DNA from 3 places in the Peribacillus sp. SRI_006 genome. Region 2 is predicted to be linked to each of the others. Evidence: riboswitches for the same ligand, from Rfam matches in the RefSeq annotation. Region 2 holds a riboswitch; each other region holds the start of a gene.
What was found. A riboswitch is a leader RNA that binds a small molecule or an ion and turns the genes downstream of it on or off. The one in region 2 is predicted to bind cobalamin.
Positions count from the first base shown of each region.

Region 1 (10,117 bases), on a different contig from region 2:
TGTCTATGAAAACTAAAAAAAGAACCACTTTACAACGCTATTGGACAAAGAGATACGTATTGACCTTGATTTCCGGTTTGATATTATTATCTGTTTTTTCCTTATGGTGGATGGAAAAAACGGCTTTGGAATATAGGCTCAGCCTTCTAAAGTACTTAGCGGATGAAACATCCGATCGGGCGATAAAGGAAAATGGCCAGATTGTCGTTGGCCCGATCCTTTCGGAAATTGTTGAGGAACGGGAGAAAATCCTCCATCTGAATCAACAGCCAATCATCTATATCGTCGATCCCGATGCCACCATCATATATACAATGCCGCAGTTGTATATCGATCCGGATGAAAATAAACTGCCGGACGTCATCATGAAAAATACGGAGTTGGTCCAGAAAGTCAAGATTTCCGACAACAAAGTATATGTCGTCAAATCCCCCATTACGTTCAATGATGAGACGAGAGGCTGGGTGGTCATTGCCCAGGAAGAAGGGGCATTGAAGGAAATCAACCAAGATCATGGTTTGTTGGCGATAATGATTGGAGGACTTCTGATTCTCGGAACGGGCGTCATTTATTTTCTTTCCAGGCAGATTTCGCGCCCCATCCAAGACGTAGCTAACGCCGCGGTCCAGGTTCGTGAAGGCAACTATGATATCCATTTCAAAGAGGAAGAGGAAATCAAGGAAGAAGAAATCTATGAACTGATAGAATCATTTAAGGAAATGACCAATCGATTGAAGGTCATGGAGAAGTTGCGGGCGGAATTGCTCGCGGGCGTAACCCATGATTTGAAAACGCCAGTCACTTCCATTAGCGGACTGATACAAGCAGTGAAAGATGATGTCGTCAAGGGAGAGCAAAGTAAGGAATTCCTCGATATTTCATTAAAGGAAACTCAGCGTTTACAAGGTATGATAGAGGATTTACTCAATTATAATGCCATATCGGCAGGCGCTTTTAAAATCCGGGTGCAAAAAGAGAATATCAATATATTCATCAAGGAAATCGCTTATCGCTGGCAGGTGACCCAAGATGATGATCAAGCGTTCGCTTTGGAGATAAGCGTTCCTGATGAACCGGTCTTTGGTCAAATTGATTCTTTGCGGATGCAGCAAATCGTCATTAACCTTTTGAATAATGCCAGACATGCACTTGACGGCAAAGGCAAAATAGCGATTCATCTTTATGAAAAGGATGAAGAACGAATCTGTATTGATGTTCTGGACAGCGGGCGGGGGATTCCAAAGCATGAACAGCAATATGTGTTCGAACCATTTTATCGAGGCGAAAACAAAAAGTTGAAGGTACGCGGTTTAGGTTTGGGACTGCCATTCAGTAAGATGCTCGCAAAAGCGCAAAAGGGAGATCTTGTGCTTAAGGATAGCAATGAACAAGGCACCATCTTCACGATTGTCATAGAAAAAGCGGATCAAATATAAAAAAGGGTTGTCCTGGTAATGGACAACCCTCTTATTATGCAGAATGCTAACTAATTAAGCTAATTGGCTGATTGCCCGCCATAATTGTACATGACGGACCTTCCTTGGAAGGAAGCGTCCCATTTCCTCTTCATTATATCCTGCATGCAAGTTCTTATGATCGAAAATGATTGGCCGGCGAAGTAAATCCGGGTTATCTTGAATAAGCTTGCAAAGATCATTAAGCGGTGTATTATTTATATCGATATTCAGGCTTTTGAATTTTTTGGAACGGGTAGAGATGATTTCATCTGTCCCGCCTTCCGTTTTACGTAAAATCTCTTTTATTTCTTCTATAGAAAGAGGCTGGGAATATAGGTTACGTTCATTAAAGGAAATTTCGTTCTTCTTAAGCCAAGCTTTTGCTTTACGACAGGCTAAACTGCTTGGAGTAGTATAAATTGTTACCATTAAAATCGACTCCTTCAAAGTTTTCAAGTTTATTGGAATGAAATTATTTTTATATTTGTGATACTCTTACTTTAACGTTTCTTTGTGTCAGCAAGATGTCAAGAAAAATAAACTTAATTGTTATTTTAAAAGGAAAGGGAGAAAATGAAATGAAATCTGCCTTTAATGAAAAAGAAACGGTTTGGGTAATGAAACCGAATAAGGACCTGCATATGCCGATATTTAATAGTGATGTGAGAGAAGTATCATGACAGGGGATTTTTGGTCACCAGTCAGGCTATCGATACAAGTAGCGGGACTGGCGGGTATCCTTGTTTTCATTTTAGGAATTTTCCTTGCGCGAATGATGGCTAAAAAGCAATTCAGGGGAAGAGTCCTGTTGGAAACAGCGTTTTTATTGCCGCTTGTTTTGCCGCCGTCCGTCGTTGGTTTTTTATTGATCGTGATTTTTGGCAAGAATGGACTGCCGGGACAATTCATTGAAAGGGTTTTTGACCAGCCCTTGATGTTCACGTGGTGGGCTGCGGTCATTGCATCTACCGTGGTAGCTTTTCCGCTAATGTACCAATCCGCTAAAACGGGCTTTGAAGGTATAGATGAAGAAATTGAAAATGCAGCAAGGGTTGACGGGGCCGGGGAGTGGAGGTTATTCCTGTTTGTAACCCTCCCATTGGCGGTCAAATCGATCGTCACAGGTGCCATCCTAAGTTCAGCGCGTGCGTTGGGGGAATTCGGGGCCACACTCATGTTTGCCGGAAACATTCCCGGACAGACACAAACCATACCGACCGCGATTTATATCGCCATGGACTCCGGGAATATGACATTGGCCTGGTTATGGGTTGCCGTAATCATTGTCATTTCATTCATTATGCTTTTTATCGTGACATACATAAAATGAATGCTGTTTTTCGTATATGCTTATGAATAAGCGAGGTGCGGCTTCTACGTCCTCTTTATGGGTGAATCCGTTTTTTTCGTAAAGATTTCGTGCGGGAAGGTTCATTTTACCGGTCGAAACGGATATCTTTTCCCAGTCGACGTGTAATTGGAGAGCATGCAACAATGCGTCCGCAATACCCTGCCGAAAATAATCAGGATGGACGACCATTCGGCAAATCAGCAATTGGCCATTCTCTTTTGTATAAGATATGGCACCAGCTAAGGCATCACCCTTTAAATAGCATAAAAACGTTTCATGGCAATGTATGAATTGGTCATATGTTTCCAATAGAGGAGGTATATCGGCAAAACCGGTCATTTCCGCTTCCACCTTATAGGATTCTTTCTGCAGTTTAAATAGCTGCTGGCCATAGTCTGATTCCAGGTCCCGAATTCTCATGATCAAATCCTATCACTCCTTTTCATTACATTATAATGGAAGAGGGGGATTATTGTTTCTAATCAGTCTGTGTTATAATCGACAAACAATATGAACTAATGAAATGAGGAAGAAATTTGTTAACATTTGAAGAAAAATTGAGCATCATTGAAACTTTTCCGGAATTACAGCGAAAAGACGTTTCATTGGGACGTGTGAACTTCCATTATCCAGATAGCGTCCAGGAGAAAAAGATTGTCGTTCAGCACTTGCATCCCAATGGAAATGGGTTCGTTTACGCAGGGCATATGAGAAAAAAAGACACTGACCGTAAAGGGTTTATCAATATACGTGACTATAATGAAGCCGAATTAAAAGAATTGATCCAAAGAAGCGTGGATTACCTATCTGAACCTCCGGCTGAAATTGAAGAAGAGGAAAACGAGTTCGCTAGGTTGGAAGGGGCATGGATTGGCCCTGAAAAGCAAGAGCTTACACTTCAAAAGGAAGACCTGCTTTGGAATGTTTATTCAGGGTCGAATCTTGAGGAATGTTTCGAAAGTCCGGTTGAGGCGGAGCGCTACTTATTGGACGAAGGCTTCCGACAAAGCAAGAAGAGGAATATGTAGAATTTTAGGATAATTTGTCGGTTGATTTACGGCGATAATCTTGTTTTTTTAGGATTTTCCATGATATAATATGAGTAATTATTTTTGTTCGGAAAAGTTTGATAGAAGGATTTACTGTAATAGGATTCCTCTTGAAACATTATCCAGAACCAAAAATAGTAATAAAATGGATTTTTCCAAACACAGGAGGAACTATCATGGTACAAGGTAAAGTAAAATGGTTTAACGCAGAAAAAGGTTTCGGTTTCATCGAAGTTGAAGGCCAAGACGATGTATTCGTACATTTCTCAGCTATCCAAGGTGAAGGCTTCAAAACGCTTGAAGAAGGCCAAGAAGTTTCTTTCGAAATCGAGCAAGGCGCTCGTGGACCACAAGCTGCTAACGTTCAAAAATAATTGAACGCATATAAAAAAAGACTCCGATTTTGGAGTCTTTTTATTTTTCCTTTTTTTCGGCGATTTCCTTTAATGCTTTGTCCAATTTTTCTTCGATCCGTTTAGTACGATTAAAATGCCCTGACAGGAAAAACACGATGCATATAACGAATGCGACAAGCACTAGCATAAAAAGGATAGGAAGGAACTGGGTTATATTCTCAGTCATTGGATATCATCTCCTTTTTTCTCCATTATACTTCATGCTTACCGTTGCTATGCTTGAGGGAGCCAAGTTTTAAAAAAAAACACTGAAAGAGGATATGCGAAAACGCAATCCCCTTTCAGTCAGTTCTGGAATAGCGAAGCGAACTTTTGAAGTCTGTGCAGGTCTGATTCTTGATACATCTGTTCTATCTTCAATGTCACCAATAACTGGCTCTTCGCAAATAACATATCCCGGAAATGATCGACCGCCCCACAAAAATGATTATAGTTGGTTTCGCCAGTGCCGAAGACTCCCGTTTTCAGGCGAGCAATAGGCAACTGTTCCAATTCTTTATAAAAGGCAGCTGATTTAGCGGGAAGCTCCCCATTGCCCCATGTATAGGTGCCGACGATCAAGGCATCGTAATCCGGCAATGTACGTAAATCGAATTCATTCATTCGATATAGGAAAGCCTCAGGTAAAAGGGCAGCGAGGGCTTCAGCAAGCGCTTTTGTATTGCCGCCGGCAGAATGATAGACAATGGCGATTTTACAGCTCATCGAACCCATTGCTGGCATTTACTTGACTGTAAGTCCTTGACTTCTGTTCGAAGAAATCGGTTTTGGTAAGGCCGATGGATTCATCATCGAACGTTTTGATCCATGGCATCGGGTTCTCGCCATACTCTTTATACAAATTTTCAAGGCCTAGCATACGTAACCGTTTGTTGGCGATATATTCGATGTACTCATTGAATTCTTCCAAATCGAGATCGGCTTTCGTTTGGATATCTTCGAGCATATATTCAGACCATTCCTTTTCGAGTTCGACTGCTTTTTCAATCGTTGTATAGATGAACTTCGTGTTTTCTTCATTATTTAACTCAGGATATTCATACATCAAGATTTGAACGAGCATGCCAATGAAATCGAAATGGACCATTTCATCGCGATGAATATAGGATATCATCGTAGCTGAACCGGTCATTAGATTTTGGCGCCCTAGATTATAATAAAAGGCGAAAGCCAAATAGAAATAAATCCCTTCAAGGTTCGTTGAATGGATCAGTGCCTCGAATAAATGCTGAGGGCTGGGATCGTCCACGAACGTTTGATAAGCATCAACGATCGGTTGGTTACGCTTAATCACTTCAGGATGTTCTTTGATGCGGTCGAAAAGCTGTTTTTGCTTGCCTACCGGAATCAAGGAAGCAAGGATATAGGAATAAGACTCATTATGGATCGATTCCTGCTGGGCCATGTTGGCCAGAATAGCTTTTGCCGCCGGATCTTTTATGTACCGAAGGATCTCTACTAAAGTGGGCGTTTGAAGACTGTCCATTCCAGCAATCATCGTAAGGATATCGAGAAAAGCGTCCTGGATATCTTCATCCAATTCGCCCCACTGCTTTTTATCCTGAATCATGTTCACGCTCGAAGGCTTCCAAAAGTTATTGATGAGCTGTGTATAGGTATCATAGAATTTTTCATACTGTATATCGTTCCAAAGGAGGAAGCCTGAAGCTTCTCCTTTGAAAACACCGGTTGCCTTTGTTGGATGCGTCGGTTCGAGCATCCGAATTTTTTTTATATGATTGGTCATTCGTGAAAACTCCTTTAAGAATAGATTACTGGGTCATGATTGACGTTAACTTGAACAGCTTTCGCAGGCATTGTCATATTCGGAAGACGTCGAACGAACATAATACGTTGATTTCAACCCGCTTTCCCATGCCGTTAAATGGATGTCCAAAAGGACCTTCGCTTTGATTGTATTGTGTACATACAGATTAAAGCTGATTGCTTGGTCAATATGGCGTTGGCGGGCTGCATTTTGCCTGATGCTTTCCAGTTGATCCAAATTGAATCGCGTCTTTTTATAATATTCATACGTATTTGGCGTCAAGCCTGGTGCGGTCACCTTGAATTTGAAGTTTTTCTTTTCTTCGTAAAATTCAATTTCATACAAAGGATCGATTCCATCCGTGGAATTACCGATTTTGGCTGTCGATGAATTGGGGGCAATCGCCATTAAATAGCCATTACGGGTTCCGTGCTCCTGCACGTCTGCTTTTAAATCCAGCCATTTTTGATCTGTATAGTCACGCAGTTCGAAATAGTCCCCTGTATGCCAATCAGAACCTTCAAAGTATGGGTAAGATCCTTTTTCCTTGGCCAGTTCGTTGGATGCCTTGATAGTTAAGTAAGCGATCTTTTCGTATAAAGCATCTGCATAGCGAACAGCCTCATCGGATTCCCAATAAATATTCTGTGTGGCAAGTAAATGATGCCATCCAAACGTTCCTAAACCAATTGCCCGGTACCGTTTGTTCGAGATGGATGCTTGTTTGACAGGAAGATTATTCACATCAATGACATTGTCCAGCATACGGATCTGAATGGGAATCAATCTTTCCAGAACATCGCTGCCCACCGCTCGGGGCAAGTTAATGGATGAAAGGTTGCAGACAACGAAATCGCCGCTTTTACGAACCACAACAACATCTCCATCTTCTGTTTCATATTCATCCGTGATCGTCGAAGGGCTTAGGTTTTGGGCAATCTCCGTGCAAAGGTTAGAACAATAAATCATACCTTTATGTTTATTCGGATTCTTCCGATTCACTTCATCGCGGTAGAACATATACGGTACGCCTTCTTCTAATTGAGAAATCATGATGCTTTTCATGATGTCCATCGCATTGATTTTTTCAAAGCTATAGTTTGGAAGCGTGCCATTTTCTGCGGCCTCGACAGCAAGTGCATAATGATTCCTGAAGCTTCCTTCGCCTTTCTTTTCGTCATAAAGATCTTCAAGTGAAAATCCAAGGGTTTGCTTAACGGTATGCGGATCGAAAAGATACCATTCTTTTCTGTCGCGTACAGCCTCCATGAATAAATCCGGTATGCATACACCTGTAAAAATATCATGTGCTTTTAATCGGTCATCCCCGTTTTGAGTCTTCAAATCGAGGAAGCTCATGATATCTTTATGCCAGGCATCCAAGTAAATCGCGATGGCACCTTTACGTTGCCCCAATTGATCGACACTTACAGCTGTCTGGTTGAATAGTCGAATCCAGGGCGTCGTGCCGGAACTGTTTCCAGAGAAACCGCGGATATCGGAACCAAGCGAGCGAACCTTACCGACGTAAAGACCAACACCGCCGCCGAATTTAGATACTTTTGCCGCATCGTAGTTTGATAGGTAAATTCCGTCGATAGAATCTTCAATTGCGTCGATAAAGCAGGAGCTTAACTGTCCATGGGTTTTACCTGCATTGGAGAGTGTAGGAGTCGCAACGGTCATATAAAGGTTGGACATGGCCCAGTATGCTTCTTTTATCAGTTGCAGGCGGTGCTCCGTTTTTTCCATTCGCATGATTTCCATCGCGATGATCATGAAACGTTCTTGCGGCAGTTCGAAGACCTTGTCCTTTTTTGGGCGGGCCAGATAACGGTCATTCAATAAGTAGATGCCTATGTAAGAGAATAATTTATCTTTTTCCGGGTCGATCACCGATCCCAATTCCTCAATTTCCGCTTTTGTATATGAAGATAGCAGTTCTGGTTTATAAATGGGATAACGCTGACCTTCCGATAGCTGGGAGAGTTCTGTGATCAGCTCATAGAATGGGCCATAACTCTTGCCTTCATAACCTCGATTGGCTTGTGCATCCCTATACATTGTATTCAACAGTTCTGCTGCAGCAACGAAAGTCCAATCCGGGGCATCGATATCCACGCCTTCAAGAGCGAGCTGAATCAGTTTTTTTGAAGCCTGTTCTTCGGTTGAGTCACTTTTGCGATCAAGCCATTTTGTAAAACGCTTTTTGAACTTTTCCATATCGAGACGGCCTTCGAATTCCTTCGATAACATCTCAAGCTGGATGGATTTCGCTTCTGTGTCATTTTCACTTATGGTAGAGTTATATGTTTGAGTCATTAATAATCCTCCTTGTTAACTTCCGCTAAAATAAAAAAACCGCCCAAAGAATTGAGCGGATCAAACGATAGAATAAAAGAGGCATGAAAAAATAGCCGTTATACTATCGTTTCATCATCTCAATCCCCGAAGAATAAGAAACGTGAAAAATTCAAGGCAGGTCTCCTGACTCATGATCATCCTACTTTGAGTCCTTCCCGTATAGAGAGCTATACAGTGGTTTTCTCATTTCGTCACATTTACAGTTGCGGGGACAGTTCCGGGTTTACACCGGATTCCCTTTTCAGCCATCACTGGCACCTTGGATTATAAAAATTCTATATATAGTTATTGGAATTGTTTATGTAATCAATATCTAGTATTTCTGCTTATATTATCGTAAGCCATATACGATGATAATTCAACTAATATATTTGAAAAAAACCAACCCTTATCTATTGACAAAGTGATGGAAGAGGGTGGGGGAATGAAAGATTTTATGGGGGAATGGATAAATCAAGCGCTGATTTTACGGGATTTTGTGTTAAAATAAAGTGTCTAGTAAAGGTGGCTCTCCGTTATTGCACTGAGGGGATTCGCGGAAAAATATTTATGAAAAAGGGGATAAAATCTTGGAAAAAGTATTAGTTTTTGGACATAAAAACCCGGATACAGACACAATCTGTTCAGCAATCGCTTATGCAGATCTTAAAAAACAGCTAGGTATCAACGCTGAACCAGTTCGTCTGGGTGAAGTGAATGGTGAAACTCAATATGCATTGGACCAATTCAAATTCGATGCTCCCCGTCTTGTGGAAAAAGTTGCAGGGGAAGCTGATGGCGTAATCCTGGTCGATCATAACGAACGCCAGCAAAGTGCTGAAGATATTGACCAAGTCCGTGTGTTGGAAGTTATCGACCATCACCGTATCGCTAACTTTGAAACAAGCGATCCATTATATTACCGTGCAGAACCAGTTGGCTGTACGGCAACCATCTTAAATAAAATTTATAAAGAAAACGGCATTGAAGTCCCTAAAGCAATCGCAGGTCTTATGCTGTCTGCCATCATTTCCGATTCTTTATTGTTCAAATCGCCGACTTGCACGGAGCAGGACGTTGCAGCAGCAATGGAACTCGCTGCCATTGCTGGAGTCGACGCTGAAAAATATGGCTTGGAAATGTTGAAAGCGGGAGCTGACTTAAGCGACAAAACGATTGCCCAGCTCATCACTCTTGATGCCAAGGAATTCTCCATGGGAATGGCTAAAGTGGAAATAGCACAGGTCAATGCCGTTGATCCGAACGAAGTCCTTGCTAAGCAAGCAGAATTGGAAGCAGCGATTGAAGCGGTCATCGCAGTGAAGGAATTGGACTTGTTCCTATTCGTCGTTACGGATATCCTGACTAATGATTCCGTTGCCTTGGCCCTTGGTAAAGCGGCATATGCGGTTGAAAAGGCATATGACGTTTCATTAAACAATAACATCGCCGTCTTGGAAGGCGTTGTATCGCGTAAAAAACAAATCGTTCCGGTCTTAACCGACGTATTCAGCAAATAATTCAGGAAAAGGGTTGCTCATTAAAACTTGGGCAGCCTTTTTTTGTACATTCAAAAAAAGACTCAACCATCCATTAAGGGTGTTTGAGTCTTTTTTCTTAATTTAAAGATTCCTTTTCTTTTTCATAGGCGATGACAATCAATTCTTTATTGGCTTCCTCGCCAAGTTTGCTTTCAAAGCTTTTCAGTTCATTCAATAAATCCGGTGACAGAT
Region 1 covers NZ_JBYCZT010000008.1:99,151-109,267, reverse strand. Annotated here, with positions in the region: gene AC2YHV_RS13250 (response regulator transcription factor) at 1-16, shown strand, start outside; gene AC2YHV_RS13245 (HAMP domain-containing sensor histidine kinase) at 6-1,436, shown strand; gene spx (transcriptional regulator Spx) at 1,491-1,886, opposite strand; gene modB (molybdate ABC transporter permease subunit) at 2,134-2,787, shown strand; gene AC2YHV_RS13230 (GNAT family N-acetyltransferase) at 2,749-3,228, opposite strand; gene AC2YHV_RS13225 (hypothetical protein) at 3,345-3,836, shown strand; gene AC2YHV_RS13220 (cold-shock protein) at 4,034-4,231, shown strand; gene AC2YHV_RS13215 (hypothetical protein) at 4,272-4,439, opposite strand; gene AC2YHV_RS13210 (flavodoxin domain-containing protein) at 4,559-4,996, opposite strand; gene AC2YHV_RS13205 (ribonucleotide-diphosphate reductase subunit beta) at 4,968-6,020, opposite strand; gene AC2YHV_RS13200 (ribonucleoside-diphosphate reductase subunit alpha) at 6,066-8,363, opposite strand; cobalamin riboswitch at 8,502-8,682, opposite strand; gene AC2YHV_RS13195 (manganese-dependent inorganic pyrophosphatase) at 8,975-9,904, shown strand; gene AC2YHV_RS13190 (hypothetical protein) at 10,002-10,117, opposite strand, start outside.
Region 1: linked by a shared signal. The riboswitch ahead of AC2YHV_RS13200 (ribonucleoside-diphosphate reductase subunit alpha) and the one ahead of AC2YHV_RS02485 ((2Fe-2S) ferredoxin domain-containing protein) in region 2 are both predicted to bind cobalamin.

Region 2 (10,117 bases):
CTATACAGGGAGATGTCACATCTGAATCGTCCGTCAAACAGATGATCGAACAAGTTTTGGAAGCGGGGAAAATTGATGTTCTCGTGAATAATGCCTTCAAGTCTTACATTTTTGATGCTGACAACCGAAAAATGTCATGGGAGCTTACATGGGAAGATTATCAGGCGCAAATTGATGGGGCTTTACGCTCGACACATTATATGTGTCAGGCAGTCTTACCCATTATGAAAAAACAGAGCAATGGCAGCATCATCAATATGATCAGCAATTTAGTTCAAAGGCCGATTGTACCTTACCATGAATATACGACAGCAAAAAGTGGACTTATGGGGTACAGCCGTAATTTAGCTGCAGAGCTCGGAGCTTTTGGAATCAGGGTCAATTGTGTGGCTCCGGGGCTTGTCTATCCAACGGATACAAGCAAGGATACAAAAGAAGAGTTGAAGGACCTCATCATCTCCCAAACTCCACTCCGCAGAATTGCAGCACCAGAAGATGTAGCAGGACCCGTGTTGTTCCTGGCATCAGATTGGAGTCAGTTTATGACAGGGCAAACTTTATTTGTAGATGGCGGGCTTGTGATGTGACAACGCGATAATCATTAAATCACTACTTGGTAAGTAAATATACATTTCATTTACTTCATTTATTTGACCAAATCTTCAAATATTATGCTGTCGTTGAGCAAGAGGGGGGAGTTTATCTGTGAGCTTTCCTGATCTAGAGAATTGCTTTACAGTATCTCAGGCTGTAGTAATGGCTGAGGATGTAAATGGTAAAATGCTGAGCTTATGAAGGAGATACATAATAGCTCCAAGTAAGGCAGATGTATTTAATGTCCTGAAGGAGGTAGTTTAAAAACTGATGAGTATAGGGAGGCTGTTTAAGTCTCTCTTTTTGTTTGGAATTTGGGAGCTAAAATGCTCCTTTTTTTATTAGTCTCTGCCTACTGATTTTACGATAGGCACAGCAAAATCTGTTTTGTTTTTGAATTTAAACAGTACCCGCTTAGTATTTTTATAATGATGGTAATATAAATAGAAAATAACTTCCGTTGGGAATGAATGTTAAATGAAGTGGGGAAGTATGATTATTATCTAAAGGAAATGATACTGAAATATTATATTTTTCGATTGATTCCACCAATTCATGAATGAAAAAAATCGTGTGTTAGGATATAATATATTATTGTATTGGAGATTCATTGTGGAATTTCCTTTTTTTTACGGGCTTCTTTTGTTTATCTTCTCGATGCACGGGGAAATAAATTATAGTTGTATATGTTTTTATAATAATAATCAGAGTTAAGTAGAGGGGTTTGTTTTAATGGAATTCTTAGAAAAATTTATTAGTGAGGCTAATGGTGTGTTATGGTCTTCCATATTGATCATCATGTTGGTTGGATTGGGTCTTTATTTTAGCATCCGCACGAAGTTTGTCCAATTCAGAATGGTAGGGGAAATGTTCAGGCTTTTGGGAGAAGGGGCCACTGCGGATAAAAAAGGTGTAACATCTTTTCAGGCATTTTGCATAAGCACGGCATCGCGGGTAGGAACGGGTAACCTTGCAGGTGTTGCCATCGCGATCACGACGGGCGGACCTGGAGCCGTTTTCTGGATGTGGTTAATAGCATTGATCGGATCTGCTTCCGCATTCATTGAAAGTACACTTGCTCAAATCTATAAAGTCAAGGATGGGGATGCATTCCGCGGGGGTCCTGCTTATTATATGGAAAAGGCATTGAATGCCCGTTGGATGGGAATCACTTTCGCCGTGTTGATTTCGCTTACATTTGGATTGGCTTTCAACTCGGTACAAGCCAATACGATTACAAGCGCATTCAATGAATCGTTTGGGATTGAAAAGTGGGTTACGGCAATCATCTTGGCTATGGTAACGGCTGTCATCATTTTTGGCGGGATCAAAATGGTTGCAAAAGTCTCTGAAGTCATCGTTCCGATCATGGCAGGAGCCTATGTAATAGTGGCGTTGATTATCATCATCATGAACATTACCGAGTTACCTGGTGTTTTTGCTTTGATCTTTGAAAGTGCATTCGATGGAATAAAAGAAGTGGCTGGCGGAGTACTGGGAGCTGCCATGATGCAGGGAATCAAGCGCGGCCTATTTTCAAATGAAGCCGGGATGGGTAGTGCACCAAATGCTGGTGCGACGGCTGATGTCAGTCATCCCGTCAAACAAGGGCTCATTCAGTCTCTAGGTGTTTTTGTCGATACGCTCATCATTTGCAGCTCGACAGCCTTCATCATTTTGTTTTCCGGTCTTTATACATCGAAGGAAACGGACGGTATCGTCCTTACCCAAAATGCCCTCGGAACGGCATTGGGATCTTGGGCAGGTATTTTCCTTGCCATTATCGTACTTTTATTCGCCTTTAGTTCCATTGTGGGCAACTATTATTATGGAGAGTCGAACATCGGCTTCATCAATGAAAATAAGGTTTGGCTGAATGTCTATCGTGTCGCAGTCGTAGGAATGGTGATATTCGGTTCGCTTGCCTCGCTGGATTTTGTTTGGGGACTGGCTGACTTGCTTATGGCCCTTATGGCGATTATCAACCTGATTGCCATAGCATTACTAGGGAAAATTGCTTTTGCTGCACTGGCGGATTATCAAAAGCAAAAGAAAAGTGGGAAAAATCCAGTTTTCCATGTGAACAATATTAAAGGTTTGAAGAATGTGGAATGTTGGGGTGACCCATCCGATAATGTGGATGTGAAAAAGGAAGCCTAAGTTCTCATTAAGCTTACAAGTAAGTCCTTGAAAGGGGATTTTACTTGTAAGCTTTTTTTGTCTTTTCCCCCTTTTTTCATCATTATTGAATATTGCTTCGTTTTTTACACAAAATACCTTTGTCTTTAATACTGCAATGATAATTTAAAAACTAGGAGTGAAACAAATGGATAGGAAGCAATCAAAAAATGAATCTTCAGAAGTTGCCGGGAGAATATATGATGTCAGCGATTATAAACGGGAAGATCCTTTATCTTCTGGACTGGCTCAAACCCACGAACAAGTCTCGGATACTTATGCGGAAGGCGAGATAAAGGCAGTCATTGATGATGTAAACGGAAGGGATATTGAGATTAAAAAAGAAAAGGAAGAAAAGTAATACTGAGGTTTTTGCTTTTGAACAAGGATTATCGCTGAATATTTTAAAGATATATCGGGTCCCCTAGCTTCTGGAAAGGTGAAACAGAAGCTAGGGGATCTTAATTAATAAATTTTTTCTGTTTCCAAGTTTTGAAGCAATTCTTCCTTCGTTCTTGGGAAAAGGTCCCTTTCTGCAAGATTCCTTGATTGAAGAAGGGCTTGAAACATTTCAAAAACCCACGGTTTCTCCAGATGTGCCTGCAGCAAAACGTCTTCATCATGGAAAACGGAAACAGGGTCCCCTTGGTATATGACCTTACCATCGTTCATGACCACGATTTCATCTGCCCATTGGTAAGCAAAATTAACATCATGAGTTGAGAGGATTATCGTTTTATCAGGGTGGTGGATACTGTCCAGCAGATTCATGATCTGTCTTGAGAAATATGGATCCAATCCAGCGGTAGGCTCGTCCAGGAGCCAGACATCGGGCTCCATGGCAAGTACCCCTGCGATGGCGACCCGTTTTTTTTGCCCAAGGCTCAAAAAATGGGTAGGTCTGTCTTTTAGTTCGGTTACTTCCGTTTCAGCCATTGCCCAATTTACTTTCTCCTGGACTGTAATTCTATCCCATCCTAAATTCATTGGTCCAAACGATATATCCTGTTGTACATTAGCGGAAAAGAGCTGAGAGTCGGGATCTTGAAAAACGATACCGACTTGCTTTCGTAATGATAATAATGCTTTCCGGTCATATTTCATTTTCTTGCCCTTAAATCTGATCTTTCCTGCAGTAGGTTGTAATAGACCATTTAAATGGAGGAATAAAGTCGATTTGCCAGCACCATTATTGCCTAATAATGCAATTTTTTTACCTTGTTGGATCGTTAGCGAAAGTCCTTTTAAAGCGAAGGTTCCATCTGCGAATTGATGGGTGAGGCCTTCTATATGAAAAATATGCTCGTCCATTGTTGGGTTGCCTCCAATTTACAAATATCCATTAATAAGGATTAAGCTTCCTAGTATGACAATCGCGATCAGCCAATTGCGTGAGGAATAGGTGTAAGTATCCTCGATATAGGAAAGGTTCTCCTGATAGCCTCTTGCGTTCATGGCCATCGTCAACTGTCCAGAGCGCTGCAATACTCCTAAAAATAATGATGAAATTAGTAATCCGAGAGATCGAATGCCTTTCCTAAACGAACCATACCCCAGCCGTGAAGCTTGTGATTGGTGAATGGCCAAAGCCGTATCTAAAAAAATAAAGATGAATCGATAGGTCAATTCTATTAAATCGACCAATAACGAAGGCACTTTAAGTTTTCGCAGCACAGATAGGATGACGGTAATGGGTGTAGTTAAGGTAAGGAAATATAAACAGCTGATGCTGCAGAATACGACAGTGATCAAATTGGCCACCGTACCAAAGCTGTCATCGCTGATGAATATTTGCCAATTCCCGATCTTACAGGACCACCATATATTCGAAATCGAAGTGAATTTACTAGTGAAAGAAAAAAGGATGGTAATGGTTCCTGATAGTATAAAAAATCCTGGTAATAGAAGTAATTTAAGATAATAAGAAAGCGGGATTTTTGCCGCGAAAATGATTAAAGCGCTCATCACCGTAAAAGTGATGAGCGAAACGGCCATATCCCTTACCGTTAACGAAAACAGCAAAAGAGTGAGTGCAAATACCATCTTTTCCAACGGATGTACATCCTTTAGCCCATTGAAATAGGCATATTTATCAATGAGTAACATGCTTCGATTTTTCGGCCAATTCTTGTTTGGTTTGCTTATTCCTTTGTCTCATCACACCAATGAAGTATCCAATGAAACCGGCTCCGATTGCAGCTTGAAGCGCAAATAATAAGCTTTCGGTTTCTGCACCTGGCGGCTCCCAAATACTGTTGAACCATGGCTTGTATTCCGGATGGATCTTAGTGATGGCTTCCTCAGCTTCGCCGTCGGCACCGCCAAATTCCGTTCCTTGTTGGGTGATTAACGGTAAGGTTGCAAGAATGACAACCAGGAAAAGCAGCAGTAAACTTTTTTTCATTTTAACGGGCCTCCTTAGATAAAACTCGCAGAAATTTCAATTCGCCTAGATTGTATTTTTTCAAGAAATTCATTACGACGACTGTCAATAACCCCTCACTGATCGCCAAGGGAATTTGGGTCAGGGCAAAAATCCCGGCAAATTTACTGAAAGAGGCCATGAATCCTCCTACCTCGGAAGGGAAAGCAAGAGCAAGTTGAACAGAAGTTACCACATAGGTGCCCAAATCACCAAAGGCAGCTGCCAAGAATACGGCAAGTGAAAAAGACCATCCCAATTTAGTTGCGCCCTTGAAGACAAAGTAAGCAATGAAGGGTCCGCAAACGGCCATGGAGAATGCATTGGCCCCTAATGTCGTCAATCCTCCGTGTGCCAGTAAAACAGCTTGAAATAACAAAACGATGGAGCCGACCACACTCATGGCCAATGGTCCGAATAGTATGGAACCTAAACCAACTCCGGTAGGGTGCGAAGAACTTCCCGTAACAGAAGGAATCTTTAGGGCCGATAATATAAATACAAATGCGCCCGATAGACCAAGTATCATTTTTGTTTCTGGGTTTTCCCTTACTTTGGACCTAATGGACCGGTAACCCAAGATTAAAAATGGAAGCGTCACCGCCCACCAGAATATAGCCCATTCTATGGGTAAAAAGCCCTCCATGATATGCATGGCCAATGCCCGTTTCGGGACAAAAAGCAGTAAAATGACAAAATAAATAATTTTCCAATTGGTTTTTTTCATTCTTTCTCCTTTCAACACTTTTAATTGTTCTGATCAATCTTGAGAAGAAAAGCGGCGCCCAAACTAAAAAGCACTTCTCTCAAAGGAAAGAAGTGCGTAATGAACAGGAATTTTGCAGCATGAACCAACCATGGGCCATTTTGCCTGATCCGCACGCCCATCCTCGTAGGCTGAAACAGTTTCACGCTTCATGGCAGGTCTCCTGGCTTTGGTTCATCATCCCATTACATCCTTCCCATCTCATTTGACAGTGGATTAAAGTTAACGTAATGGAACTTCCCTTTACAGTGGCGGGACCGCTCCGGATTTTCACCGGCTTCCCTTTTAAGCTGAATTCCGAGAAATTCAACACCATGAAACTTATGTAATTATTTAGAAAATTCTCGTATAGTGTACCATAAAGAAATAATTCCAGCTACACTATCTTTTTTTTGGGGCCGAAATTTGTTGCGAGGATAGGATTGTAACTGGTTTTACACGTTTAAACTTTTCTAAACAGTCGGAATAAACTATTGAATTTTGACAAAGTTGTTATATGATAGATTAAGTTAGTTTGAAATGTATAATAAAACCAAATATTTCATTTTAAAAGTGCCCTTGTGTGAATAAGCAAGGGATAATAGGGAAATCGGTGAAAATCCGATGCAGCCCCCGCTACTGTAAACGCTGATGAAATTGTCGATAGCCACTGGCATGATGCCGGGAAGGGACAAAGTAAAATGAAGCGTAAGCCAGGAAACCTGCTTTTAAAATTGCATGATACTTTTCGGAGGGAAAGGTAGAAGGACTATGACGATTTTGGGAGGATTTGGCATGCTCGCCTTTGGCTCCTCATTCATATAGTTTTTTTAAAACCTTGACTCTTATGTTAAGGTTTTTTATTTCGCCTTTTCCCTGAACTCAGGAGGAAGAAGATGACTACTTGGAACTTGACGGGTACAAATACGCATCTGTTGATTTGTAATGGGAGCAGCTGCATGAAAAAGGGCGGGGAAGAAGTAACCCAAGCGATTCGCGATGAAATTGCTTCAAAAGGACTGGATCTGAAAATCCATACAACGAGGACACGCTGTAACGGAAGATGTAAGGATGCCTGCGTTGTGATTGCCTATCCCCAAGGAAACTGGTATCGAGTGGAAACGCCTGATTTCGGTCGGCAGATCGTCAGTAATATCGATGATGGTGAGTTTGTTCCACAGATGATCTATCAGTACAATGACGGGGAAATGGCCCCTAATCCAGATTTTCCTGCTCATACGGGTATTTCAAAGAACAAAGCGTAAAAGGAGATGTCTTAATGAGTACAAACGGTAAATTATTCGTCGTGGGCTTTGGGCCCGGGAATTTTGAACACATTACCAAACGTGCCGTCGAAGCCCTTCAAGAAAGTGACTACATCATTGGTTATAAAACTTATGTTGAACTCATTCAGGGACTGCTAACAGATCAAACGATCATTAGTACGGGGATGACTGAAGAGGTATCACGTGCACAGGAAGCAGTGAAACAAGCGGAGCTGGGAAAGAAAGTGGCGGTGATTTCCAGTGGGGATGCCGGAGTTTACGGGATGGCAGGGTTGGTTTATGAAGTATTGATTGAAAAAGGCTGGAAAGAAGAAACTGGAGTGAGCATTGAAGTCATTCCTGGCATTTCTGCAATCAACTCATGTGCGTCTTTACTTGGGGCGCCCGTCATGCACGATTCGTGTACGATCAGCCTCAGTGATCATTTAACTCCTTGGGAACTGATCGCTAAAAGGGTTGAAGCAGCTGCAATGGCAGACTTTGTCATTGCGCTTTATAATCCGCGCAGCGGCAGGCGGACCCGGCAAATTGTTGAAACACAGAAGATTCTCCTTCGCTACCGCTCGCCGGATACACCTGTCGGGTTGGTGAAAAGTGCTTATCGCGATAGGCAGGATATTGTCATAACCAATTTGCAGGATATGTTGAATCACGATATTGGAATGTTGACAACCGTCATTATCGGTAATTCATCCACCTTTTTATATGATGACAAAATCATCACACCAAGAGGCTATCAGAGAAAATATACGCTGAATTCGGAAAAGCAAACATTGAAGCCGCATCAGCGACTGCAAAAAGAAGCGGAACCGTGGGCATTAGATCAAGAAGCCTTAACCGATTCCGCTGGAGGAGTTGGATTACTTACAAAAGCACCAGAAAAGAAGCCAGCTTCCTATGAAATGGCAATGGAGGCCCTGTCAAGAGTCAAGGGTCAAGCCGTTAAGCAGTCCATTCAGCCGATTGTTCAGCAAAAAATGGAGTCGGTATTCGAACTTGCCGTTAGTCCAGGTGTGGCGAATAAACAATTCACTCCCAAACAAATGATGACACTTGCGGAAGTTGTCGGGGAAAAGGGAACGATGGAATATACGCCAAATCATAAAATCGTCTTAAAGATCCCGACAATGGATCCGGAAGTCATTACGGGGAAATTGCAATCAGCAAACTTTCTTTTGTCGCCGATTGGGGATGTACTGACATTAAAAGCCTGTGATTTCTGTGATGGTGAAAAAGCGGAATCCATTCCTTATGCGGACGAAATACACCGGGTGCTTGGCGGAATGAGCATGCCCAAGGAACTGAATATCGGTTTTAATGGGTGTGGGATGGCTTGTTATAGTGCTGTGATGGATGATATCGGGATTGTCTTCCGAAAAGGGAAGTTCGACTTATTTCTTGGAGCTAAACCGGTTGGAAGAACGGCCCATCCGGGTCAGCCGGTAGCGGAAGGCATTGAACCGGAACAGCTTGTAGAACTGATCACGGACATTGTCGGCGAGTATAAGCAAAATGCCCATCCAAATGAGCGGCTTTTTAAATACTTCAAACGTTCGAAAAAGATACAGAATTTTTCTTATCAGGACATCGCTCCCAAAATAAACATAGAGCCTGCGCCTTGTGAAGACTAATCAAGAGGGGGAAAGTAAATGAAAGCAGTTTTGTTCGTAGGACACGGAAGCCGGTTGGCTTCGGGAAATGAAGAAGTCCGTCATTTTATTGAAAATATGATTCCGGCAATGGACGGGCGTTTCCTAGTGGAAACGTGCTTCTTGGAATTTGCGGCACCGAATATATCCAAAGGAATCGATAATTGTGTAAAACGAGGGGCTACTGAAGTTATCGTCATACCGATCATTTTGTTGCATGCAGGACATTCGAAATTACATATCCCAGCTGAAATAGAGGACGGGAAAACCAAGTATCCAGAAGTGAAATTCACATACGGCCAAACGATCGGGGTCCACCATGATGTATTGACGATCCTGACAGACCGTCTTGAGGAAGCGGGATTCGATACGACCTCTGAACATTCTGAGACAGCGATATTGCTAATTGGCCGAGGCGGCAGTGATGCTGATGCCAATAGTGATATATATAAAATTTCACGATTATTATGGGAAAAATTAAGCGTTAAATGGGTCGAAACAGCCTTCATGGGTGTAACGGACCCTCACGTGGATGAAGGTATTGAACGATGCATCCGATTAGGGGCAAAAAAAATCGTGATGCTGCCATATTTCCTCTTCACTGGGGTGTTGATGGAAAGAATGGAGGATATGCTGAAAGGCTATCAAGAGCAATATCATGATCGAGAATTCATATTGGCAAAGTATTTTGGATACCATCCAACCTTACAGAACATTCTGCAAGAACGAGTAATTGAAGCCAGTGAAGGCAAATCAAGCGGGGCGCGTGATTTGGAAAACTATCGTAAACATGTCGAGGAACATGGACATGCTCACCATCATCACCATCACGACCACGATCATGATCACCATCACGACCACGACCATGATCATCACCACGATCATGATGGGCAAGCGGTGGGGACATCAAAATGATTTTGTTCTTGGCGGGTACAAGTGATGCAAGGGAATTAGCGATTGAGATGCAGCAGGTGGGGTACAAGGTTTTGGCAACTGTTGTAACCGAATCGGCTGCTAAGAGTTTGCAGGATGCAGGGATATCCACCCGGATTGGCCGATTATCTGCAGAAGATATGACATCTTTAATCTCTGCAAAAGGTTTTCAGGCTGTAGTCGATGCAAGTCACCCATTTGCCGAAGAAGCATCCAAAAACGCCCTTAACGGAGCAAAGGCAGCAAATGTTCCTTATATTCGTTATGAGCGTGAAAGTCAACGGTTTCAGAATGATAAATTGATAGTTGT
Region 2 covers NZ_JBYCZT010000002.1:24,619-34,735, forward strand. Annotated here, with positions in the region: gene AC2YHV_RS02445 (SDR family oxidoreductase) at 1-587, shown strand, start outside; gene AC2YHV_RS02450 (alanine/glycine:cation symporter family protein) at 1,327-2,754, shown strand; gene AC2YHV_RS02455 (YozQ family protein) at 2,921-3,133, shown strand; gene AC2YHV_RS02460 (energy-coupling factor ABC transporter ATP-binding protein) at 3,238-4,083, opposite strand; gene cbiQ (cobalt ECF transporter T component CbiQ) at 4,102-4,878, opposite strand; gene AC2YHV_RS02470 (energy-coupling factor ABC transporter substrate-binding protein) at 4,865-5,176, opposite strand; gene AC2YHV_RS02475 (energy-coupling factor ABC transporter permease) at 5,178-5,921, opposite strand; gene AC2YHV_RS02480 (hypothetical protein) at 5,985-6,113, opposite strand; cobalamin riboswitch at 6,097-6,292, opposite strand; cobalamin riboswitch at 6,494-6,683, shown strand; gene AC2YHV_RS02485 ((2Fe-2S) ferredoxin domain-containing protein) at 6,836-7,204, shown strand; gene cobJ (precorrin-3B C(17)-methyltransferase) at 7,219-8,856, shown strand; gene AC2YHV_RS02495 (sirohydrochlorin chelatase) at 8,875-9,789, shown strand; gene cobK (precorrin-6A reductase) at 9,786-10,117, shown strand, end outside.

Region 3 (10,117 bases), on a different contig from region 2:
ATTTTGGAACCGACAGCAGGCGAAATCACGGTCAATGGCATGAATCCACATAAAGAGAGGGAAAGGTTCACTCAGACTATTGGAGTCGTATTCGGTCAGCGCTCACAGCTTTGGTGGGATATTGCGGTTCAAGAATCGTTTAGGCTGTTAAAAAAGGTCTATAAGGTAACGGATGAACAATATAACGATCATATGGAACATGTCATCAAGACGCTTGATATCGGTCCTTTGCTGGACAAACCAGTGCGTAAACTCTCGCTTGGTCAGCGAATGCGCTGCGAGCTTGCGGCAGCCTTGATCCACAATCCGCCTTTGCTGTTCCTGGATGAGCCGACAATTGGACTTGATGTGCTCGTGAAAATGAAGATTCGTGAGTTCCTGAAAGAAATCAATGAGAAATATAATACGACAATCCTTTTGACCACCCATGATTTAGGGGACATTGAAGCATTATGTGAGCGTGTAATCATGCTTGATGAAGGGCAAATCATCTATGATGGGGAATTGCAGAGTTTGAAAGATAACTGGGCTGAGGAAAAACAGATCCATTTTCAATTCATCGAGCCGATCGCATTGAAGGAATTGCAATCATTAGCGCTCCCATTTACCGCTAACTGGGTTCATGATGAGAAAAATCAAACATACATTGCCTTGTTGAAAGAAGAAAGTGATCATATTTCACAGCTTGTTTCAGCTGTCGTATCTCATTTTAAAATAAAGGACATCAAAATTCATGAAACGTCCATTGAAGAAATTGTTCGCAACATTTACGAAGAAGGCACTGTCTGACTCTCTTATCATTAAGAAACAACGTGTCTATCAAGAAGGGGGAGGGCCATGGGGAAGTATCTTGCCATGATCCGCATGCGTTTTTTAATGATGCTTGCGTATCGAACGGATTATTATACCGGCATTTTAATTTATAGCATTAATATCGGTGCTTATTATTTCTTATGGAATGCGATATATGGAGAAAAAAGCTCCATCGAAGGACTTTCAAGCATGCAGATGACAACCTATGTTGCGGTTGCATGGATGGCGCGCGCTTTTTATTTCAATAATATTGACCGCGAAATCGCCACTGAGATTAAAGACGGCAAGGTTGCCATTGAGATGATCCGGCCTTATAACTATTTAGGCATGAAAACGATGCAAGGACTTGGGGAAGGGATATTCCGTTTTTTCTTCTTCTCGATTCCGGGAATGCTGCTGGTAGCTTTCATTTTTCCTATTGAATTGCCGCGCGATCCGGCTGTATGGGGGATCTTCGGTATTTCCTTGCTGTTCAGTTTCATCATCAATACACAAATTAATTTATTGACGGGAATCACTACCTTTTTCTTATATAATAATGCCGGATTAATCCGCGCTAAAAGGGTTATCATTGATTTATTTTCCGGTCTGCTGCTGCCCATCAGTTTCTATCCTATATGGGCGCAGGAAGTGATGAAATATTTACCCTTTCAAGGGATCAGCTATGTACCAAGCATGATTTTTACGAACGGTTACAGTTCAGGCGAAATTGGCATGGCGCTTTTACAGCAGTTAATTTGGTGCATCATTCTCATAATACCGATTCAGCTTTTATGGATAGTCGCAAAAAAACAGCTGATTATTCAAGGAGGTTGACGGGATGTTTTATGTATCGATGTTTTTTCAATATGTGAGTCAATATATGAAGACAAGACTGCAATATAGAGCCGATTTCTTCATGGAAATCCTATCAGATCTGCTGAATCAGGTCGTGAATCTGGTATTTATCTTGGTCGTTTTCGGACATACGCAATTTTTAAGCGGCTGGAGCCGTGAAGAAATCATATTCATTTATGGATTCTTCCTTATCCCTTTCGCCCTTTTTTCGGCCTTTTTCAACATCTGGGATTTTAATGACCGCTATATCGTCAAAGGTGAAATGGACCGGATATTAACAAGACCGATACATAGCCTGTTTCAAGTCATTTTAGAAAGAATCGAGCTTGAAGCGTTATTTGGTGTTGTGACCGGTTTGATCATTATATTCTATTCGGCGATTTCATTGGATCTTCAGCTTGCGTGGTATGACCCGATTCTTTTCATCATTTTTGCAATAGGCGGGGCACTTGCCTATGCAGCCATATTCGTTGCGATAGCAAGCATTGGGTTCTGGTCGGATGCGAAAACATCCATCATGCCAATGATGTACAATATCGGGAACTACGGGCGCTATCCTGTTGATATTTATAATAAGGTCATCCGTTTTGTCCTTACATGGGTGCTGCCATTCGCGTTTGTCGGTGTCTATCCGGCATCTTATTTCCTAAGAAAAGAAGAGTGGTATGCATATGCATTTGCCACACCTGTAATTGGAGTTGCCTTTTTCGTGATATCCGTTTTCATATGGAATCAGGGAGTGAAGAGGTACCGCGGGGCAGGGAACTGAAAGAACCCCTTCAACAGCATTCATGTTGAAGGGGTTTTTGTTTAGTTCCGTTTTTTCTTTCTTTCGATATATCTTGCTTGGGCTTGAACATATTGCTGTTTTTCCTCTTCCGTCTCCGGAATGACCTGAGGTACGTTTGTCGGCTTACCGTCTTCATCAATGGCAAGCATCGTTAAAAAAGCGCGTGCCGTAAGCTGTTTTTCCCCTGTTAATAGGTTCTCTCGCTCCACTTTCACGTATACCTCCATTGATGTGCGATGAGCACAGGTGACATAAGCTTCAAGGTTGATCGCGTCCCCTGTTTTGATGGGGGCCAAAAAATCAAAAGAGTCGCTTGAAGCAGTCACAACGGGTTTTCGACAATGTCGCATAGCGGAAATGCAAGCTATTTTATCAACATAGGCCATTACTTTTCCGCCAAAGATGGTATTATGATGATTTGTATCCGGTGGAAAAACAAGGTCGGTTAAAAAAGTCCGTGACTGCTGTGTTGGATGGGCAGCGTTCTTTTCAATCATTTGCCTGCTGGTTTACTAAAAGGATTTTACGGACGACTTTTGCTGCTTCGACCATGTTTTTCAGGGAAGCGACGGTTTCCGGGATACCCCTTGTTTTCAGGCCGCAGTCGGGATTGATCCAAAACTGGTCTTTATCCAATACCTTGATGCCCCGTTCAATCATATCGACCATTTCTTCCACTGCCGGCACACGCGGGCTGTGAATATCATACACCCCCAGGCCAATGCCTTTTTCATATGTTTTTTCCTCGAATGCGGAAGCTAGCTCCCCATGACTGCGGGATGTTTCGATGGAAATTACATCGGCATCGAGGGAGGAGATGACATCCATGAAACTGTTGAAGTCGCAATAGCACATATGCGTGTGAATTTGGGTTGTGTCCTCCACGCTTGATGTGGATATCAAGAATGAATTCACTGCCCAGTTCAAATACTCGTCGCGATCGCTTTTTTTCAATGGCAGACCTTCTCTAAGTGCAGGCTCATCAACCTGAATCATTTTAATTCCAGCCGATTCCAAGGCAATGACCTCTTTTTCCAAAGCGAGCGCCAGCTGATAGCAAACATTCTCCCTGGAAATATCATCACGGACAAAAGACCAGTTCAAAATCGTAACAGGACCTGTCAGCATTCCCTTCACCGTCTTCTTCGTCAGTGATTGTGCGTATACACTTTCCTTGACTGTCATGGGTTCGATGAAATGGATGTCGCCGTAGATGACTGGCGGTTTCACGCAGCGGGATCCATAGGATTGTACCCAACCCTTTTCTAAAAAGACGAATCCGCCTAATTTATGACCGAAGTATTCAACCATATCCGTCCGTTCGAATTCCCCATGAACGAGAACATCCAAACCGATTTCTTCTTGGATTTCGATCCACCTGCCGATTTCTTCGTTAACGAATGTTTCATATTGCTTGGCTGTCCATTCTCCTCTATTGAATTTCCCGCGTGCTTGTTTAACTTCAAATGTCTGCGGAAAGCTGCCGATCGTAGTCGAAGGGAGAAAAGGTAATTTGAAAAATTCCTGTTGTTTTTGGTAACGTTCTTTAAATGGAAGCTGACGGCCGGCAGTCCTGTTTTTAACCTTTTCGACATTGGATTGTACAGACCTGTGATTTCGGACATTTGAATTGGCTAACGTTTGAATCGTGAATTTATTGACATCGACTTTTTCGGCGATTGCTTCAATGCCTTGATTATTCCCTTTGACCAAAAGTGTGATTTCCTCAAGTTTCTCATCAGCGAAAGCAAGGGCCTCTTTCACTTCTTTTGAAAGGGCGGTTTCATTACGAACGGTCACCGGGACATGAAGCAGGGAGCAAGAGGGCTGTAGCCAGATTTGGTCCTCGGCTACCTGTTTCTTAAGTGTCTCGATCAATTCGATTTTTTTGGATAAATCGGATAGCCAAATGTTTTTTCCGTCAATCACACCCGCTGCAAGCACTTTGTCCTTAGGGAAGCCGAACGCCTCAAGATTACTTAAATTCCTCCCTTTATCATGTACAAAATCAAGACCGATTCCTTGGACTTTTAATTCGATGACTTCTTGATAGTGTTCCACGGCATCAAAGTATGTTTGTAGCATGATGTTCAGGTTTGGTGCTGCTTCATTCAGTTTTTCATAGAGGTAAGTAACGGTTTGCATATCATCTTTGGAAATGGATGAAACAAGGGAAGGCTCGTCCATTTGAACCCACTTCACGCCTTCTTGCTCCAACTCCCGCAGGATTTGCGTGTATAGGGGAAGCAGTCTCAGGATGATGCCAGGGATTTCCTGTTTATTGAAGCCTTTTGAAAGGGAGAGGAAAGTATAAGGTCCAATCAAAACGGGCTTCGTTTCGATCCCTAGCTTTTCCTTGGCTTCCCGATATGCTGTAAGTGGTTTATTTTCTGTTAAAGTAAGCTGTGCCAGTTTTAATTCAGGGACAATATAGTGATAGTTTGTATTAAACCATTTCGTCATTTCTGAAGCGACTTCATCATTGTTTCCCCGGGCCATTGAATAATAAACGGAAAGGGGGACACTTCCGCCTTCATAAGCTGAATAACGTTCAGGAACAAGACCGAACATGACGGACATATCGAGCATTTGATCATAGAAAGTGAAGTCGTTGACAGGGATGATATCAATGCCCCGTTGCTGCTGTTTTTGTAAGTTGCCTATACGGATTGCCTTTAGTTGTGACGTAAATTCCGCTTCATCGATTTTACCGGACCAGTAAGCTTCCAATGTACGTTTCCATTCACGATCTTCCCCGATTCGAGGGTAACCCAAACTGCTGCTCTTCAAAATTCCCATCCTCCTACATTCAATTGATCGAACAAAAAAAAAGCATTCCTAACCGTCAAAAAAGAAAGTTAGAAATGCTTAAAATAAAGTGGCATGCAAAATGCCCCTTACAATTATAAGGTCCCTAACACCTCCCTATCTCCCGTAGGTTAAAACAGTGTTGTCGAAATAGGCAGGTCTCCTGACTTAGGGAATATCATTAGCGGCTGGCCTTCCCGATCCGTTGATCAGTGGCATATCGAAAGACGCTAACATTCCCATTACAGTGGCGGGACCGTGCCGGAATTACACCGGACTTCCCTTTTAATCCTAATGAAAATTAGGAACCTATTTCCACATATGAAATTTTGCAAAACCTGCCTTGTTAACTGTTTGCAGGTCAAATATTTATAAAATAAAAACTATTATAAAAATTTAGACAATCTTAACATATCCCACCAAAAGGGTCAACATGGAAAAAGGATTAGGGAAAGTTTCCGTTTAATGCGTTTGTCGGTGATAAGGCTGATTCCTAAAAAGAATATATTGTTTGGACAGGGAGTATGTATAGAGGAAGTGGCGTTTTGAAATGGGGCGTGGGGGATGACTTTCTACATCTTGATTGCAGGGATCATTTTTTGCATGGTGATGAGCATTCGTACGTTATTTCTTGTTGAGTCGGGAGGAAAGAAATTTTCTCTAGAGGATATGCTGTGGCTTGGCAATTTATATGCGACGATATTAGTTGGATTTGCACTGATTTATTTATTATACGAGCTTCAGAATCATTCGGTGATTCTTGATATGGGCAATCGGTTGGATGGGACTTTCTATGAGCAATTGAAGACTTCTTTTTATTTTAGTGCGATGACGATGTTTTCTGTAGGGTATGGAGATATAGCCCCAATTGGCATGGGAAGGATGATAGCTACCATTCAGGCCTTCATTGGGTATACACTGCCGGCAGCGTTCGTGATTCGTACGGTGATCGATCTGGAGCAGAAAGATAGGAAGGATAAATGAAAGTTGTGTTTCTTTCGATTATTGGGTACTCTTACCATAATGAAAGAAATGGAGGGTTCAATATGACTGTTAAAATTGGCGAAAAAGCACCTGATTTCAAACTCCCTGCAAACAATGGTGAAATGGTTTCCCTATCGGATTTTAAGGGGAAAAACATTGTTTTATATTTTTACCCAAAAGACATGACGCCAGGTTGCACGACGGAGGCCTGTGATTTCCGGGACCATAATGAGCAATTCGAGGAATTGAACGCGGTCATCCTTGGTATCAGCCCAGATCCAGCGGCACGTCATGAAAAATTCATCGAAAAACATGGATTGCCTTTTCTGCTGCTGGCTGACGAAAATCATGAAGCGGCTGAATCATTTGATGTTTGGCAATTGAAAAAGAACTTCGGCAAGGAGTATATGGGCATTGAACGTTCAACTTTCCTGATTGATAAGGCTGGAAATGTAGTCAAAGAATGGCGAAAAGTAAAGGTTAAAGGCCACGTCGAAGAAGCGCTTGAAACTCTTCGCGAACTCGAAAAATAAGGGATAGGCAGATGAAGGATGAGAGGATAACGAAGCTTGCAGCCAGGCTGGTTCATCATTCGATACAATTACAGCCTAAAGAGAGAATCCTCATACGGGGGCATATCAACACGAAACCATTATTGAAAGAGTTGATTGATGAAATATACAGAGTGGGTGCTTATCCATATGTGGAACTCGAGGACGATGAGATAAGCCGCCACCTGTTACTAGGGAATGTGAAGGAGCAGCTTGACACAGCTTCGCAATGGGCCTTGAAGAAATATACGGATATCGATGCGGTCATCATCATCACTGGGGAAGAAAACATTGCGGAAATGACTGATGTTCCCATCGAGAGGCACCGTCTTCAAGGGGAGGCCATGAATTCCCCTACACTTTTTTATGTAAACAACCGACGTTGGGTCTTACTTAATTATCCCACCAAGGCAGCAGCGCAAAAAGCCGGCATGACGTTCAATAGGTACGAAGACTTTCTTTTGAACGTATGCACAATGGATTACGGGAAAATGGAGACGGCTTTGAAGCCGTTAAAACAATTGATGCAACGTACTGACAAAGTCAGGATCGTTTCACCAAGGACAGATTTGACCTTTTCCATCAAAGGCATGCCAGCCGTCATATGTGCCGGAAAAAAGAATTTACCGGATGGGGAAGTATTTACGGCACCCATAAAAGATAGTCTTAATGGAAGGATATCCTTCAACACACCCACAACCTATGAAGGAATCACCTTTAGTGACATAGAATTGAACTTGAAAAAGGGGAAAATCATTAAAGCGACTTCCAATCGTGACCCTGAAATGAACCAAATTCTGAATATTGATGAAGGGTCCCGGTTTATAGGGGAGTTCGCTATTGGAATCAATCCATACATATTGGAACCTATGGACGATATCTTGTTCGATGAGAAAATAAGCGGGAGCCTGCACTTGGCTCTCGGACTTGCCTATGATGAAGCGGATAATGGAAACCGGTCATCGATACATTGGGATATGGTCTTGATCCAGCGTCCGGAATATGGGGGCGGTGACATCTATTTCGACGACGTCCTGATCAGAAGGGATGGCTTTTTTGTTTTGCCGGAATTACATGCATTAAACCCAAATTCTTTAAAATAAAGCCTTTTTTAATAAGGATGAGGCTTTTGTCCAACTCAAAAAGGGGACACCCGAATATGCTTTATTAAGGGAATACCTCCTCAGAGAAAGTTGCGCGGGACACATAGAGCCCGTGTTTTTTTATGTTAATTAAAAGGGGGAGATATACATGTTAATACTTTCGACTGTCATTCCGAATGAAGGTATCCAAATGAAAATGATGAAAGCTTTTCCTGATTTGAACTTCATTTATCAAAAAGGATGGAAAGATGGGCCGCTTCGTGAAGCGGAAATCTTAATTACATATGGTGAAGATTTAACTGAAGAAATCATTGAGAAAGCAGCGAACTTGAAATGGATCATGGTCATGAGTGCAGGGATGGAACTAATGCCATTTAAAGCCATCGAGGAACGAGGCATTATGGTGACCAACGCAAGAGGCATACATAAAATCCCGATGGCCGAGTATACGATAGGGATGCTTTTGCAATATGAAAAGAAATTGAAGCTGCTTATGAAGAATGAAAAGGAAGAATTGTGGGATAGAAAGATTGAAGTAGGGGAATTAAATGGCAAGACCATGCTCGTATTGGGTGTAGGTGCAATAGGAGGGGAAGTGGCTCGTCTTGGGAAAGCCTTTGGGATGAAGACGATAGGAGTGAACCGGAGCGGGAAACCGGTGGGATCCATTGATCACCTGTATGACCTGGATCATTTATTGGAAGCCATACCGGGAGCCGATTATATAGTATCCGTCCTGCCAAGTACGGATGAAACGAAGGGCCTTCTGCAAAAAGAACACTTCAAAGCCATGAAAGAATCTGCAGTATTCGTGAATATTGGCCGCGGCGACCTGATTAAAGATGAAGTGCTGATCGAAGCCCTTGATGCTGGGGAATTGTCTCATGCCGTCTTGGATGTATTTGATCCGGAGCCTTTAGGAAAAGGGCATCCGTTTTGGAGGATGGAGAATGTTACAGTCACACCGCATCTTTCAAGTAAAAGCGGAGAATATTTACCAAGGACCTTTGCCATATTCGAAAAAAATATGCGTGAATACCTGAAAGCTGGAAAAGACTTCACCAACGTAATCGACTTATCTAGGGGATACTAAGTTCAATGCAAAAATGGGAAAGAATCAAGTCTTCATGAATAAACTAAAAAAGAATGGTTAAGCCATTGAATTATTGACAAATTCAACGTATAAAAGGTACACTATTTATAAACATTATAATTTAAGAATGCATACTTAATGAGAAAAAGAGGTGGATGACGGTGTCTGAAGTTCAGTTAAAAGAAGCGTTGGATTCCTTAAAAGATACCGGTGTAAGAATAACTCCTCAACGCCATGCGATACTTGAGTATTTGATAAGCTGCATGTCCCACCCTACCGCTGATGATATATATAAAGCGCTGGAAGGCAAGTTTCCGAATATGAGTGTGGCAACGGTTTATAACAACCTGCGTGTGTTCCGCGAGGTAGGTTTGGTAACAGAACTTACGTATGGGGATTCTTCGGCAAGGTTTGATTTTGTGACGACGAATCATTATCATGTAATTTGCCAAACTTGCGGTAAAATTGTGGACTTCGATTATCCTGCATTGGATGAAGTCGAGCATTTCGCAGCACAAGTCACTGGTTTCAATGTTAGTCACCATCGGATGGAAATCTACGGCGACTGTATGGATTGTGCGAAAAAAGAATCGCATTAAAAAAAGTTCCTCCACTTGGTTGGAACTTTTTTTCATGTTTATGAAGAAATGATACAATTGTTAAAGCCTTCGTGAAAGGGAATTCAGCTAATCGACTTAATCATGCAGGCTTTTCCGGTTATATTTTTCATTGAATTCTTCGCCTTCCAACTTTTTGTCAAGTGTCAATGGTTCTTCACAATGCATGCAAATATCTACACGTCCTAGTATTTTTGTAGGTTTGCTGCAGTTAGGGCAGACAACCTGGATCGATTTTGTAGAAAGCATTCCAATCCAGAAATAAACCCCTGTGCTTGCGATTATGAATAAAAGGCCCAGCCCCATGAAAATCGTCATGACAACAGGATGTGTTTTGAAGAAAAGCCCAAGGTACATTACGATAAAGCCAATGAAAATCAAACTCAAAGCAAAAGTGCGTATTTTATTGATTTTGCTAGAATATTTAGCCATGGATTGTCCCTCCTAAAATATAACTTTAACTATAACATAAACAATGGATGGAACAAAAAAGAAATAAAGGATACATATTACTTTTGAAT
Region 3 covers NZ_JBYCZT010000003.1:365,185-375,301, forward strand. Annotated here, with positions in the region: gene AC2YHV_RS05970 (ABC transporter ATP-binding protein) at 1-789, shown strand, start outside; gene AC2YHV_RS05975 (ABC transporter permease) at 838-1,629, shown strand; gene AC2YHV_RS05980 (ABC transporter permease) at 1,634-2,419, shown strand; gene AC2YHV_RS05985 (acyl-CoA thioesterase) at 2,461-2,937, opposite strand; gene metE (5-methyltetrahydropteroyltriglutamate--homocysteine S-methyltransferase) at 2,930-5,239, opposite strand; cobalamin riboswitch at 5,385-5,576, opposite strand; gene AC2YHV_RS05995 (potassium channel family protein) at 5,813-6,232, shown strand; gene bcp (thioredoxin-dependent thiol peroxidase) at 6,295-6,765, shown strand; gene AC2YHV_RS06005 (aminopeptidase) at 6,777-7,886, shown strand; gene AC2YHV_RS06010 (D-2-hydroxyacid dehydrogenase) at 8,035-8,979, shown strand; gene perR (peroxide-responsive transcriptional repressor PerR) at 9,135-9,578, shown strand; gene AC2YHV_RS06020 (YgzB family protein) at 9,675-10,028, opposite strand.
Region 3: linked by a shared signal. The riboswitch ahead of metE (5-methyltetrahydropteroyltriglutamate--homocysteine S-methyltransferase) and the one ahead of AC2YHV_RS02485 ((2Fe-2S) ferredoxin domain-containing protein) in region 2 are both predicted to bind cobalamin.